4 regions of the Pseudoalteromonas sp. HL-AS2 genome follow, and region 1 is predicted to be linked to each of the others. Evidence: predicted binding sites of a transcription regulator. Region 1 holds the regulator's gene; each other region holds the start of a gene.
What was found. Region 1 encodes LexA, which represses DNA repair genes until DNA is damaged. Its sites were predicted from a motif close to TACTGTATNNNNATACAGTA; they were not measured.
Positions count from the first base shown of each region.

Region 1 (3,218 bases):
GGTCAAGTAATGCAGCATCTGCTGCTGCTGCTTTTTGCTTTGCTTGTTTAGCATCTGCTAGCCAAACTTTAAAATCGGCCTCTGACTTAGCCTCTACTACCACTGGCATAAAGCCATGATCTTTACCGCATAGCTCAGCACACTGACCGCGATAAATACCGACTTCGTTTATGTTGGTCCACGTTTCGTTAATAAACCCCGGGTTTGCATCTTTTTTAATAGCAAAATCGGGCACCCACCAAGAATGAATAACATCGTCGGAGGTCATTAAAAAGCGTACTTTTTTATTGATCGGTAATACCAGAGGCTTATCTACCTCAAGTAAATAGTTGGGGTTTTTATCGGCTAGGTTGGCAATTTCATTTTGCGGTGTGGCAAGTATTGAGTAAAACTCAACATCTTCCCCCATATATTCGTAATGCCATTTCCATTGTGAACCAGTTACTTTAATAGTGATATCCGCTTTACTGGCATCTTCCATCGCTATTAATGTTTTAGTTGCGGGGACTGCCATTGCTATTAAAATAACAAATGGAATTGCTGTCCAGAGTATTTCTACTTTGGTACTTTCGTGAAATTGAGCAGCAACTGCTCCTTTAGATTTACGATGATGAATAAGTGCCCAAAACATAACGGCAAATACAATCACGCCTATTACACAGCATATTAAAAATATGGTCATGTGTAGTTGATAAACATTATTACTTATATCGGTTACGCCTTTGCGCATATTATATTGGCTATTTGCCAATGCTAACTGCGGAAAAACAAACAATATAAGCCACAAGGTAGAGCTCAATTTACCCATGTGACAGCTCCTTTAATACTGTTGCGAGTGCAAAACAAAAAGACATAAGCTTTAAATGCCAATTTGTTATTTTTTATTTTTGTATTGCTGCCGGATATATAAATATATTTTCTCAAAACTAAAGCTGTGAGTTATTGTTAGTCCAGCCCATTAACAATTAGTTAATAATTGAACAACTAGCAAGTTTTAGTTTGAAAAATAATCAAATAATATTAGGGGATTAGCGTAAATATGGGATTTATTTAATTTTGTTCTAAGCAGGAAGTGAGCAACAGCAAGGGTTACAAATAAAAAGACAGCGATAACGAGTATTAAATACTTAAATGATAAAAAACATAAACTTAATATAATTTTTTCATTGCAGCGGAATTTTCACAAAAAAAAGGCAAAAAAAAAGCGCACTAAAAAGTGCGCATTAATTATCTGAGCTATTAAATTATGCCGATATTTTACATAGCTATAACAGCTTAATTGTCACATCCAGTCAGCATTACGAATAACCCCAACAGCTAAGCCTTCAATATTAAAAGATTCCTTTTCAAGATCCACTTCTATCGACGAAAATTCTTTATTTTCAGCATGCAATAATACTTTTTTGCCTGCTTTTTCTAAGCGTTTTACCGTTACATCGTCATCAACGCGGGCAACAATAACTTGGCCATTTTCGGCAACTTGAGTGCGATGAACAGCCAGTAAATCACCATCCATAATACCAATATCTCGCATGCTCATACCATTTACACGCAATAAAAAATCGGCAGCGGGTTTAAACATTAACGGGTCAATTTTACAATGGCTCTCAACATGTTGTTGCGCCAAAATAGGTTCGCCGGCAGCTACACGACCTATTAACGGTAAACCAAGTTGTTCTGGTTCATCTTCTTCAATAAGTTGAATACCACGGCTAGCGCCTGGTTTCATTTTAATAGCGCCTTTTTTAGCCAGCGCTTTTAAATGCTCTTCTGCTGCATTAGCACTTTTAAAGCCTAATGTTTGTGCAATTTCTGCGCGTGTAGGAGGCATACCAGTGTCTTTAATAAACACTTTAATAAGTTCGAGTATTTGCGCTTGGCGGTTAGTTAATGGTCGCATACAACTGGTTTTCCATACAGTACATTTAACTGTGAGTATATACAGTTATCTGAAAATCGCAAATTTAAATTACTCCTCGCCTTTGCTGCCAAAGGTGGCATTGGTCTAAGCTTAAAATTACCAAGTAAATTACAGATAAAATTACGCAGATCACGATAGTGTTAGTTTTACGTTACATTAATTACATAACTACTAAGTTGTTGCTGTTATTAAAAATTAGTTAGCTATCGTTTTTGTAATGGGCCTTAACTTCATCAATGTGAATTAACGGAGAGTGTTATGAATATCACTGTAGCGGTAATAATTAACGGTCCTAAACGTAAAGTATGGGCGGCAATAACTGACATCGAAAACAGTGCCAATATGCTGTCTGGCATTATTGATGTAAAAATAATCGAGAAGCCACCACAAGGGCTAGTGGGCCTAAAATGGTTAGAAACACGAAAAATTTTTGGCAAAGCAGCCTCAGAAACCATGTGGATCACCGAAGCTGTTACTAATGAATACTATTGCACTCGCGCAGAAAATGGCGGGGCAGTTTATACCACTAAGCTGTCACTTACCGCCGCCGAACCTAGCACCTGTTTAACCATGACTTTTTCTGATAGCTCTGAGTCTATTTGGGTAAAAATGATCTCTGCAGTGATAGGGTTTTTTCTTAAAAGTTCGATGCGTAAAATGCTAAAAAAAGATCTCGATGAAATTAAGCACTATGTAGAAAGCAAAAAGTAGCACTGTATTACCATGCAGTAGCTGCACTAATTTGGCTATCATATCGCCATGAAAAATCGTATTATCGGTTATCGTTTTCAACCTTTAAAGGAGTAACAATGAGTATTTGGCATCAACCTATTACTTTAGCGTTTTGTAAGCAGTTAGACCAAGGCATAAATGGCCAAGGTACACTGATGAAAACCATGGGGATTGAAATAACTGAAATTGGTGATGATTACTTAGTTGCCACTATGCCAGCAATTCCTGCGCACCATAACCCTATAGGCATGGTGCATGGCGGAGCAAACGTGGTTTTAGCCGAAAGTGTTGCCAGCTACGCGGCTAATTTTGTGGTCGACTTCACTAAATTTTATTGTGTAGGGCAAGAGATCAGTGCCAGCCATTTAAAAGCCTCGCGTAATGGCACCTTAACCGCCACCGCAAAAGCGTTTCATATTGGCAAGCGTAGCTCAGTATGGGAAATAAAAATAACGAATAGTCGCGGCGAGCTTTGCTGCGTATCAAAAATGACCGCAGCTGTTGTAGAGCGCAAAGGCTAACGCTATTTTTCTAGCGGGTAAATAGTAATTTCCATGCCTGCACC
Region 1 covers NZ_CP133571.1:3,031,146-3,034,363, forward strand. The annotation lists gene coxB (cytochrome c oxidase subunit II) at 1-808, opposite strand, end outside; gene lexA (transcriptional repressor LexA) at 1,283-1,900, opposite strand; gene RB215_RS14115 (SRPBCC family protein) at 2,180-2,632, shown strand; gene RB215_RS14120 (PaaI family thioesterase) at 2,731-3,174, shown strand; gene RB215_RS14125 (hypothetical protein) at 3,177-3,218, opposite strand, start outside.

Region 2 (3,218 bases), 310 kb from region 1:
TGGTCATGTACTTTGGTATTCATGGCATTTTGCATTTCTAGCATCACTACTAGTTTGTTTAAATTGGCAGACATATCAATTCCTGTCGTTTTTGATTAGCTAAATTTTCATTAGTGTAATAATACAGATAAAATGCTTGTTGTGCATTGCTGTATATTTTCATTAGCGTGCTAACTATGTTTATCTTGAAGTCGTAAACTCATGCCATGAGTTTATTAGGTCTATAAAATCTTCAAAACCACAACCACTGCTTAGGCCATTTTCTTCAAGCATTAAATCGTCGTCTTGATAAGCCATAAGATCTTCACTGTCTTGGTGCAGAGCATGGGCTTCAAATAGAGCTTCGTCTTTCGTTAAAATTAAATCTATTTCTTGGCCCTTTAGCGTTAAAGGCTCAAAGCTTGAACTCACCGATGCAATAAGCGCTTGCACCATAGCTATTTTATCTTTGCCTATTTCTTCGTTTAACCAGCGGCCAATTATGGCATGCTCGCTACTTATTTTAATGCGTAATCCGCTAATTGGATCGCGAATAAATTGATATTCCATACGTATCGCTTTTAAATCGTTAGTTGCGCAATTATATACGTAAATAGCTGCAGACGCTAAAAAGCAAAATAGCGCCAAAAGGCGCTATTTTATAAAGCTTTAATATTAATTACGTCACGATCTATAACGTGCTGCATCAATAATTGCCCAAACATATACAATAGCGGCAATTATTCCTGGCACAATTAAAAACCATAATGCCGCACCACCAAAAAATAATATAGCGAATATAAGCGCGGCAAGAATACGCCCTTGCACTAGCTGCCCCAACCCCGGGAAAAATATATTACATAATGCTGCGATTACGTTACCGCCTGAACCTTGTCCTGACATACTAACCTCTGTAGTTTATTTAATTTTTATATTTTAGCTATAGAATTACTTACACACTCTATGCCAATTTAATAAATGTTACAAATCATATAGTTGTATTTTTATCAGTTTAACGCTGTGGTGATTTTTACTAAATTGAGGTCAAATTAGCAATTTTTATTATATCTTTTTAACCTTTTTCTTTTTTGATTTGCTATCAAGCTACTAGTTTAGAACATAATTTTATGAATAGCTGTGTATAAAAACAGTATTTTATTTAGCCTAACAAAAACACCTGCTATACTGCCCGCATTATTGATTAAAAAGGCGTAACGATGGACGTTTCACAATTACTCGATGGCTTAAACGACAAACAACGCGATGCCGTTGCAGCCCCACTACAAAACATGCTGGTATTAGCAGGTGCTGGGTCTGGTAAAACACGAGTGTTGGTTCATCGTATTGCTTGGCTAATGCAAGTTGAGCAAGCCTCAGCGTATAGTATTTTTGCGGTTACCTTTACTAATAAAGCAGCTAAAGAGATGCGTACTCGCGTTGAAGAGACGCTAAAAGCGCCGGTTGGTGGTATGTGGATTGGTACTTTCCATGGTTTGTCGCACCGTATTTTACGCGCGCACCACCGTGAAGCAAAATTACCCGAAGCATTTCAAATTTTAGACTCAGACGATCAGCTACGTATGATCAAACGTTTATTAAAATCGATGAATATTGATGATAAAAAATGGCCCGCTAAACAGTTTGGTTGGTACATAAGCGCTAAAAAAGATGAAGCACTTCGCCCTAAAGATATTCAAGCCTACGATATTAACGAGCAAATGATGCTGCGCGTGTACGCGGCGTATCAAGAAGCATGCGACAGAGCAGGCTTAGTCGATTTTGCCGAAATACTACTGCGCAGCTACGAAGTACTCAAAAATAACCCTACACTACTGCGCCATTATCAACAGCGCTTTGCACACATGTTAGTAGACGAGTTTCAAGACACCAACACCATACAATACGCATGGTTAAAACTACTTGCTGGCGACTCCAATAGTATTATGATTGTTGGCGATGACGATCAGAGTATCTATGGTTGGCGCGGTGCAAAAATAGAAAACATTAAACGTTTTTTAACTGACTTTAGCGCAGAGACCATTCGTCTTGAGCAAAACTATCGCTCTACCGCCACTATATTAAAAGCCTCAAATGCCCTGATCCAAAATAACTCAGAGCGTATGGGTAAAAGCTTATGGACCGACGGTAACGAGGGCGAACCTATTTCTATTTACGCCGCATTTAACGAGCTAGACGAAGCGCGTTTTGTAAGTAGTAAACTGCGTAGTTGGTTAAATGCCGGCAATGCGCTGCAAGATGCGGCTATTTTATATAGAAGTAATGCGCAATCACGTGTACTCGAAGAAGCCATGCTACAAGAAGGCCTAAAGTATCGTATTTATGGCGGCATGCGATTCTTCGAACGCCAAGAAATTAAAGACGCCCTGTCGTACTTACGCATAATAGGTAACCGTCAAGACGATGCTGCATTTGAACGAGTAATTAATACTCCAGCTCGTGGTATTGGCGATAAAACGCTAAGCCATATACGCGACTGTGCACGCGCCGAATCGTTACCACTTTGGTATGCAGCAAAAGCAATTGTAGAGCAACAACATTTATCTGGCCGCGCTTCTGGTGCAGTGAGTAAGTTTGTCGAACTAGTAGAGCATATTGAAGATAAAATTAGCGATCTAACGCTACATGAGCAAGCTAAGTACGTTATTCAAACTTCTGGGTTAATGGCAATGTACCAAGCCGAAAAAGGTGAAAAAGGCCGTGCCCGAGTAGAAAACTTAGAAGAACTTATTAGCGCTTGCGATCAGTACGAATTGCCTGAGGAAGAAGAATATAGCTCTCCTCTACAAGGCTTTTTAGCGCATACCTCGCTTGAATCTGGTGAAGGACAAGCAGAAGAGCACGAAGACGCCGTACAAATGATGACATTGCACTCAGCTAAAGGTTTAGAATTTCCGTTAGTGTTTATGGTTGGCGTAGAGGAAGGTATGTTCCCTTCTCAACAAAGTAATGAAGAGTCTGGCCGTTTAGAAGAAGAACGCCGCCTTTGTTATGTAGGTATGACCCGCGCTATGGATAAACTATATATTAGCCATGCCGAAAGCCGTCGTTTATACGGACAAGAAAAATACCATACACCATCGCGCTTTTTACGGGAAATTCCCGAGGACTGTGTTGAAGAAATTCGTATTAAAACCCAAGTATCTCGACCACCCGCTGCAGGGCGTTTTAGCGCATCAGTTAGTCACGCTGCATTTGAAGATAGCGGCTTTAACTTGGGG
Region 2 covers NZ_CP133571.1:130,346-133,563, reverse strand. The annotation lists gene RB215_RS00620 (dUTP diphosphatase) at 1-74, opposite strand, end outside; gene RB215_RS00615 (YacL family protein) at 181-549, opposite strand; gene RB215_RS00610 (hypothetical protein) at 664-882, opposite strand; gene uvrD (DNA helicase II) at 1,197-3,218, shown strand, end outside.
Region 2: the regulator LexA is predicted to act here: its motif matches at 1,113-1,132, upstream of uvrD (DNA helicase II).

Region 3 (3,218 bases), 940 kb from region 1:
ACTCGTTATGCCATTTAAATAAACCGTTAGGTTGATCAAAGTATTGCGCTGCATTTTTACATACTAATTTAAGTAATGCCTGAGGTGTTTGGCACTGTGCTAAGCGCTCATTTATTTGCGCTGGTTGCGCTGCATAAAAATTACCAAGCCTTAATACCTGCGGATAAATATCAAACTCATTGCATGGCGGATAAGGGGTATCAATAAATAATTCGTGCCAAAATACTAAACCAAACAAACTTTGCCACAATGTGTTTTCGGTATTAAATACCTGCATACCTTGGCCAGTGTAATAATCGTTTACACCTTGCTCTACTTCACCTCGGTATAATTCGTCAATTTCGAGTACGCACTGAGTATCAGCAAGCATAGTGCTTAAACGCGAACGCGTTTGCTTATTAAATTTACGCATTAAAAAGTCGTCAGCAAAGTACAGTAAATCATCCGTTAGCGGATTTTCAATAATGGCTTCTAAGCGTGCTTTTACCCACTGTTTATTACCAAGCCTGTATTGCTCTCTTATTTGAATTTCGTGTGCTTCGCTATCATCCACACACCCTTCAAGTAAACTAAAAGCAAGTTCGCTATTGGTGTTTTTTAACTGTTTAAAAAGCTGTACTAATAACTTATTTTTAAGCGCAACAGCTATTGCACCATACGCAGCTTGCACTAGAACCTGCAGCGCTAAAGCAACGTAATCGTTCTCATCGGTTATATTTTTAAATGCTAATCGGTAACGGTTTAATAAATAGTTTGATTGCGCCTCGGCCTTCGTTTCAAAGCGCGATAAGCTCTCGCTATGCCCTTCACGCGTAGCGGTTAAACCTAAGTCTCGCATTACAAAACGATTTTGATGATTCACATCACCACTGCTTAGTTTACCTGCAAATAAAAACTCAAAATACTCATAATAATCGCTGCGGTTATTAATTACATACTGGCTATAAAGCGGTGCAAGCTCGTGCGGGCAGCTTTTAAAAAACTCACGGGCACTATCCACCAGCGCGCCTTTAGCGGCGCTCTTTTTATAGCTTATTTGTTCGTCGTAATTACTTAGTAACTCTAGTAAAGCAGGTTTGGTTAAGTGCGCCAAAAGCTGTGAATAATGCTGCTCGTTCGGCTCAAATAAAATACCTGCTTTTTTTAGCGTATAAATAGCCTGATGCGGCGAGGTTATTTCTTCATAAGTGAGGGACTGCGCTTGTACTAAATAGGGTTTGCGCGAATACACGCGCGCCAACATACACTGGCTTTGCTCATCAAGCTGATTAATTTTATTAATAAATTCGCTGTGCTTGGGCTCAAGTAAATGCATACATTTACTTGTTACAAACTCAATAAGCTCTCTAAAATGTGCTAAATAGTATTTTGCTGGTAATTCTTTTTTCATAACATTGCCATAGCTGTATATAAAAACAGTATCTAGTATTTATGCTTATTATTCAATCTTAAAGTTGTAATCAGTAATGCTTTGAGTTATCAGGCGTTAATTAGGATTAGATTTAGCACCATTAATAGTGCTAATAATATTATTTCTTACGCTAATTATGATGCAGCAGCCCTTGCTGTGGACGCCAGTGCGCAGTGGATTGCTAACTTTGCAATTACTATGACCTTCCCTATTATGCTTGCCAATATAGGCCTTGCCGGTGCTTACGGATTTTATGCGTTATCGGCACTTATAAGCCTGTTTTTTGTTGTTAAATACATTAAAGAAACGCGCGGTAAAACGCTCGAATCTATGTGATTTTTAAAAGCGGTGATATTAGTCGCCGCTTTGCCTTTGCACACAATAGCGCCATTTAATAATGGCGATTTAAATAACCTAAAGGTTAATTAGCAATCTATACTCATTTATTTTAACTTTATAGCCATTGTTCTATTACCTTTTATTATAAGTAATCTATTTAAATTCCTTTTTAGAATATCAAAAGTTAGCTATTGTCCGCCAATTCCAACTTTATGTGTCTACCAAAATGAAAAAACAGTTAATATCAGGCTTAGCTTTAACGTGCGCGTTGGGCTCATTTAGTACATTTGCTACGAATGGTTATTTTACTCACGGCTACGGCATGACCCACAAAGGTATGGCTGGCGCAGGTGTAGCGCTGTCAGAAGAGCTAATGTCTGGCGCTAATAATCCAGCAGCCTTTTTACCAAACGGAACACAGCTATCTCTGGGCTTAGAGCTTTTTTCTCCTGAGCGAAAATACACTGCATCAAAAGTAGATACTTTTTACCCCGGCGCATTTTATCTTGCAGCAAAAACACAAAAAAGCGACAACACCGTGTTTGCAATTCCAGAATTTGCTATTGGTCATCAATTAAATGAAAAAGTAAATATTGGTTTATTAGTGTATGGCAACGGCGGTATGAATACCGAGTACGGCGCAGAGTCCGCTCCTGAAGGCACCTTTTACGCTGGTACGGCAGGCGTTGATTTAAAGCAACTCTTTATTAGCCCAACCTTAAGCTATAAGTTGAATGAACAAACACGCCTTGGTGTATCCCCCATTTACGTGGTGCAACAGTTTGAAGCACAAGGGCTTGAAAACTTTGCTCCTTTTTCGCAATCACCAGAAGCGCTTACTAATAATGGCACAGATACAAGTACAGGGTTTGGTGTTCAATTAGGTATAAGCCATGCAATTAACTCATCGCTTAGTTTAGGCGCAAGTTACCGCTCAGCAGTGTCGATGGAAGAGTTTGATAGCTATAAAGGTTTGTTTGCAGAGCAAGGCGGATTTGATCTGCCAAGTTCGTTTCAACTTGGTGCAGCTTATAAGCTTACACCTAGTAATCAGGTGGTATTTGATTGGCAAAAAATAAATTACAGCGAAGTAAAAAGTATTGCAAATCCAATCAATAACTTAATGTCAGCGCCTTTAGGAGCTAACGGCGGCGCTGGATTTGGCTGGAACGATATGACTATTTATAAGCTTGGTTATCAGTGGCAGCGTACATCGCAACAAAAGATTCGCTTTGGGGTGTCTTACACCGAGCAACCTATTCCTTCGTCCCAAGTTATATTAAATATTTTAGCGCCGGGCGTTCAAGAGTGGCATTTTACAACGGGCTTTAGCCATTCTTTTACCAACAAGGTACAATTAAACGCTATGGCTTTTTATTCGCCTGCAAAAAAAGTAACGGGTGCTAACTACTTAGCGCCAAATCAGCAAGTATCAATCGAAATGAAACAAACCGGTTTAGGTGTTTCT
Region 3 covers NZ_CP133571.1:2,089,283-2,092,500, forward strand. The annotation lists gene RB215_RS09795 (exonuclease domain-containing protein) at 1-1,390, opposite strand, end outside; partial or broken gene RB215_RS09800 (MFS transporter) at 1,556-1,747, shown strand; gene RB215_RS09805 (outer membrane protein transport protein) at 1,977-3,218, shown strand, end outside.
Region 3: the regulator LexA is predicted to act here: its motif matches at 1,402-1,421, upstream of RB215_RS09795 (exonuclease domain-containing protein).

Region 4 (3,218 bases), 1.1 Mb from region 1:
AAGAGCCCGACGCGCCTTTTAATGTGTTTTCGAGTAGCCGCAGGGTGCTTATAAACATTAACGACGTGGAAAAAACAGAAGTAATACAACCGGGTAGCCGAGTGTTTTATCGTCAGCTTTATGCCGGCGATGAAAGCGATATAAATAGTTTTTATGATTGGCTAAAACCGCAGTTAAAAGAAAACCAGCAATGGTATGGCGTAAAAGATCGCCAATCGCCAATATCTAATAGTTTAAACCGTGCAGAAAGCTTTTTGTTGCTAGCAGGTTTGCTGGGCATTATTTTAGCCGCAGTGGCAATTGCGGTGTCTGCAAAGCGTTATTGTGAACGCCAATACGACCCAGTTGCTATGATGAAAACCTTAGGTGGTAGCCGGGCAATGATCCGCAAAATTTACCTTACACATCTATTAATGGTGTGTTTAATGGCGGTAACAGTGGGTTTATTAATTGGCTATGGTTTACAAGAAATTGCGACACATTATTTAGCAAAAAGCATGGGTACAACGTTGCCAATGGCGGGTTTTAAGCCGTGGTTAGTGGCAATTAGTACAGGTGTAATTTGTGCTGTGATGTTTTCTATCAAGCCCTTATTTGATTTATTTGATATTCCGCCATTGCGAGTGCTGCGTCGTAACTTAGGCGATAAACTAGCGGTTAGCAGGGTGCACTTAGCTATGAGTGCGTTTACCGTGTTTTTACTCATGTGGCTATTTAGCAATAATATAAAAATTACTCTGATTTTGTTTGCCTCAACCCTTACTTTAATTGGCGTGTTGTTTTTGGTGTCTAAAGTTATATTTGGTGGTGGCCGTAAATTAGGCTTAAAGCCGGGTAACAGTTGGTCGCTGGCAATTGCGTCAATTCAAAAGCGTGCAAATGTGAATGCAGTCCAGCTGATCAGCTTTTCCCTCGCTATTAAGCTATTACTATTTTTAGTGGTACTTAAAAACGACATGATAGCCGATTGGCAGTCGCAGTTACCAGATGATGCTCCCAATGCATTTTTAGTCAATATTACCCAAAACGAACTTGAGCCAATTAATACTTATTTGGCGCAAAAAAACATTCAGGTATCGGAGTTTTATCCCACCATTCGTGGCCGGGTAAATGCGGTAAATGGCGAGTTGGTAGCGCGAGAAGTATCTCTGCAAGACAACGAGAAAAAAGATGAAGAGGCACGCGCTGGTATTGGTCGCGAGCTAAATTTAACCTGGCTTGAAACGCCGCCAGCGCAAAACGAAATAGTGCAAGGGCAGTGGTTTAATGAAAACACATTAGCAGAGGCATCTATTGAGGAGTCTATGCTTGAGCGTTTAGATGTTGAACTTGGCGACACGTTAACGTTTTTAATTGGTGCGCAGTCGTTTGATGCTAAAATTACCAGCGTGCGTAAAGTAAACTGGGCCACCCTTAAGCCAAACTTTTTTATTATTTTAAGTCCTGATGTGCTCAAAGACTTTCCGGCAACGTATATTTCGTCGGTACGTATTGAGCCTGATCAAAAACGCGACTTTAGCCAATTGCTGCGCAGCTATCCAACGGTTACCGCCATAGATGTAGGTAACTTTGTTAAACAAATACAATCAACCATAGAGCAAGTGTCACTTGCAATTGGCTTTGTACTTACTATTGTGGTGTTGTGTGGTGCACTGGTATTAATATCGCAAGTGCAAGCAAGCTTAGGCGAGCGCATGCAAGAAATTGTAATACTGCGCACACTTGGTGCAAAAAGCCGGCTTATTAAAAACGCTACTTTATATGAGTTTTTATTGCTTGGTGGTTTGGCCGGCTTAGTTGCCGCTTTTTTTAGTGATATTGCACTATTAGTTGTACAGCAGCAGTTATTTGATCTGGCGGGTAAATTACATCCACATATTTGGATAATAGGACCGGTGGCAGGTGGAGTGTTTGTAGCGGGGTTAGGCTATTTTATGATTGCTCGCACACTTAAGCAAAACACCCAAGGGCTGGTGCGTGCGTTAGGTTAAGTTGCCAATATTTAAGCAAAAGGAAAACGCCCACTTAAGTGGGCGTTTTTGTTTTATTGTTACTGGTAATTTATACAGTGCTCTGGCATTATTAGCCTAATTAACGAATAACAATAATGAGAGTGCTTTTTGGCCATAATTTTAGGGATTGATCCAGGCTCACGCTTAACTGGCTACGGTGTTGTAGCGCATCAGGGGTCTAAATTCACTTATTTAGGCAGTGGTTGCATTAAATTAGCGGATCATGAGTTTCATATAAGACTTAAAATGATTTACCAAGGCATTACCCAGCTTATAGAGCAGTTTTCGCCAGAAACCTTCGCGATAGAAAAAGTGTTTATGGCGCACAATCCCGACTCAGCCTTAAAGCTAGGCCAAGCACGTGGTGCTGCTATTGTAGGCGCTGCAATGGCCGACTTACCAGTATTTGAATACTCAGCAAGGCAAATAAAACAAGCCGTAGTAGGCAATGGTGGCGCCGATAAAACTCAAGTACAGCATATGGTTAAAAACATTTTAAAACTACCTGGTACGCCACAAGCTGATGCCGCCGATGCACTGGCTATTGCTATTTGCCATGCGCACTCAGAACAAAATTTAATAAAACTAGCGGGTAGCGCAAGCAAAACCGTTAGAGGACGTTTAAGGAAATAACTATGATTGGTCGCTTAAATGGTATTTTAGTAGAAAAACAACCTCCCGAAATATTATTAGAGGTAAGTGGTGTTGGCTACGAAGTGCAAATGCCAATGACCTGCTTTTACGACTTACCTAAAGTTGGCGAAAGTGCCATTGTTTATACTCATTTTGTAGTACGCGAAGATGCACAACTATTGTTTGGCTTTAACAACAAGGTAGAGCGTGCCTTATTTAGAGAGTTATTAAAGGCCAATGGCGTAGGGCCAAAGCTAGGTTTAGCTATTTTGTCGGGTATGTCGGCGCAGCAATTTGTAAGCTGTGTAAATAACGAAGACTCCACAAGCTTAGTTAAATTACCCGGTGTAGGTAAAAAAACCGCCGAGCGGCTAGTACTCGAAATGAAAGACAGATTAAAAAATTGGGGCAACGATTTATTCACCCCTTCCAGCGACAGTGCGGTTATTGAGCCGTTTAGCGACGCAACAATTGCTAATAATGCCGCCGATGATGCTGTGTCGGCTTTGGTGTCGCTAGGTTATAAATTGCCACAAGCGCAAAAAGCAGTAAAATCAGTAAGTAAACCCGATA
Region 4 covers NZ_CP133571.1:1,963,911-1,967,128, reverse strand. The annotation lists gene RB215_RS09195 (FtsX-like permease family protein) at 1-1,991, shown strand, start outside; gene ruvC (crossover junction endodeoxyribonuclease RuvC) at 2,121-2,645, shown strand; gene ruvA (Holliday junction branch migration protein RuvA) at 2,648-3,218, shown strand, end outside.
Region 4: the regulator LexA is predicted to act here: its motif matches at 2,052-2,071, upstream of ruvC (crossover junction endodeoxyribonuclease RuvC).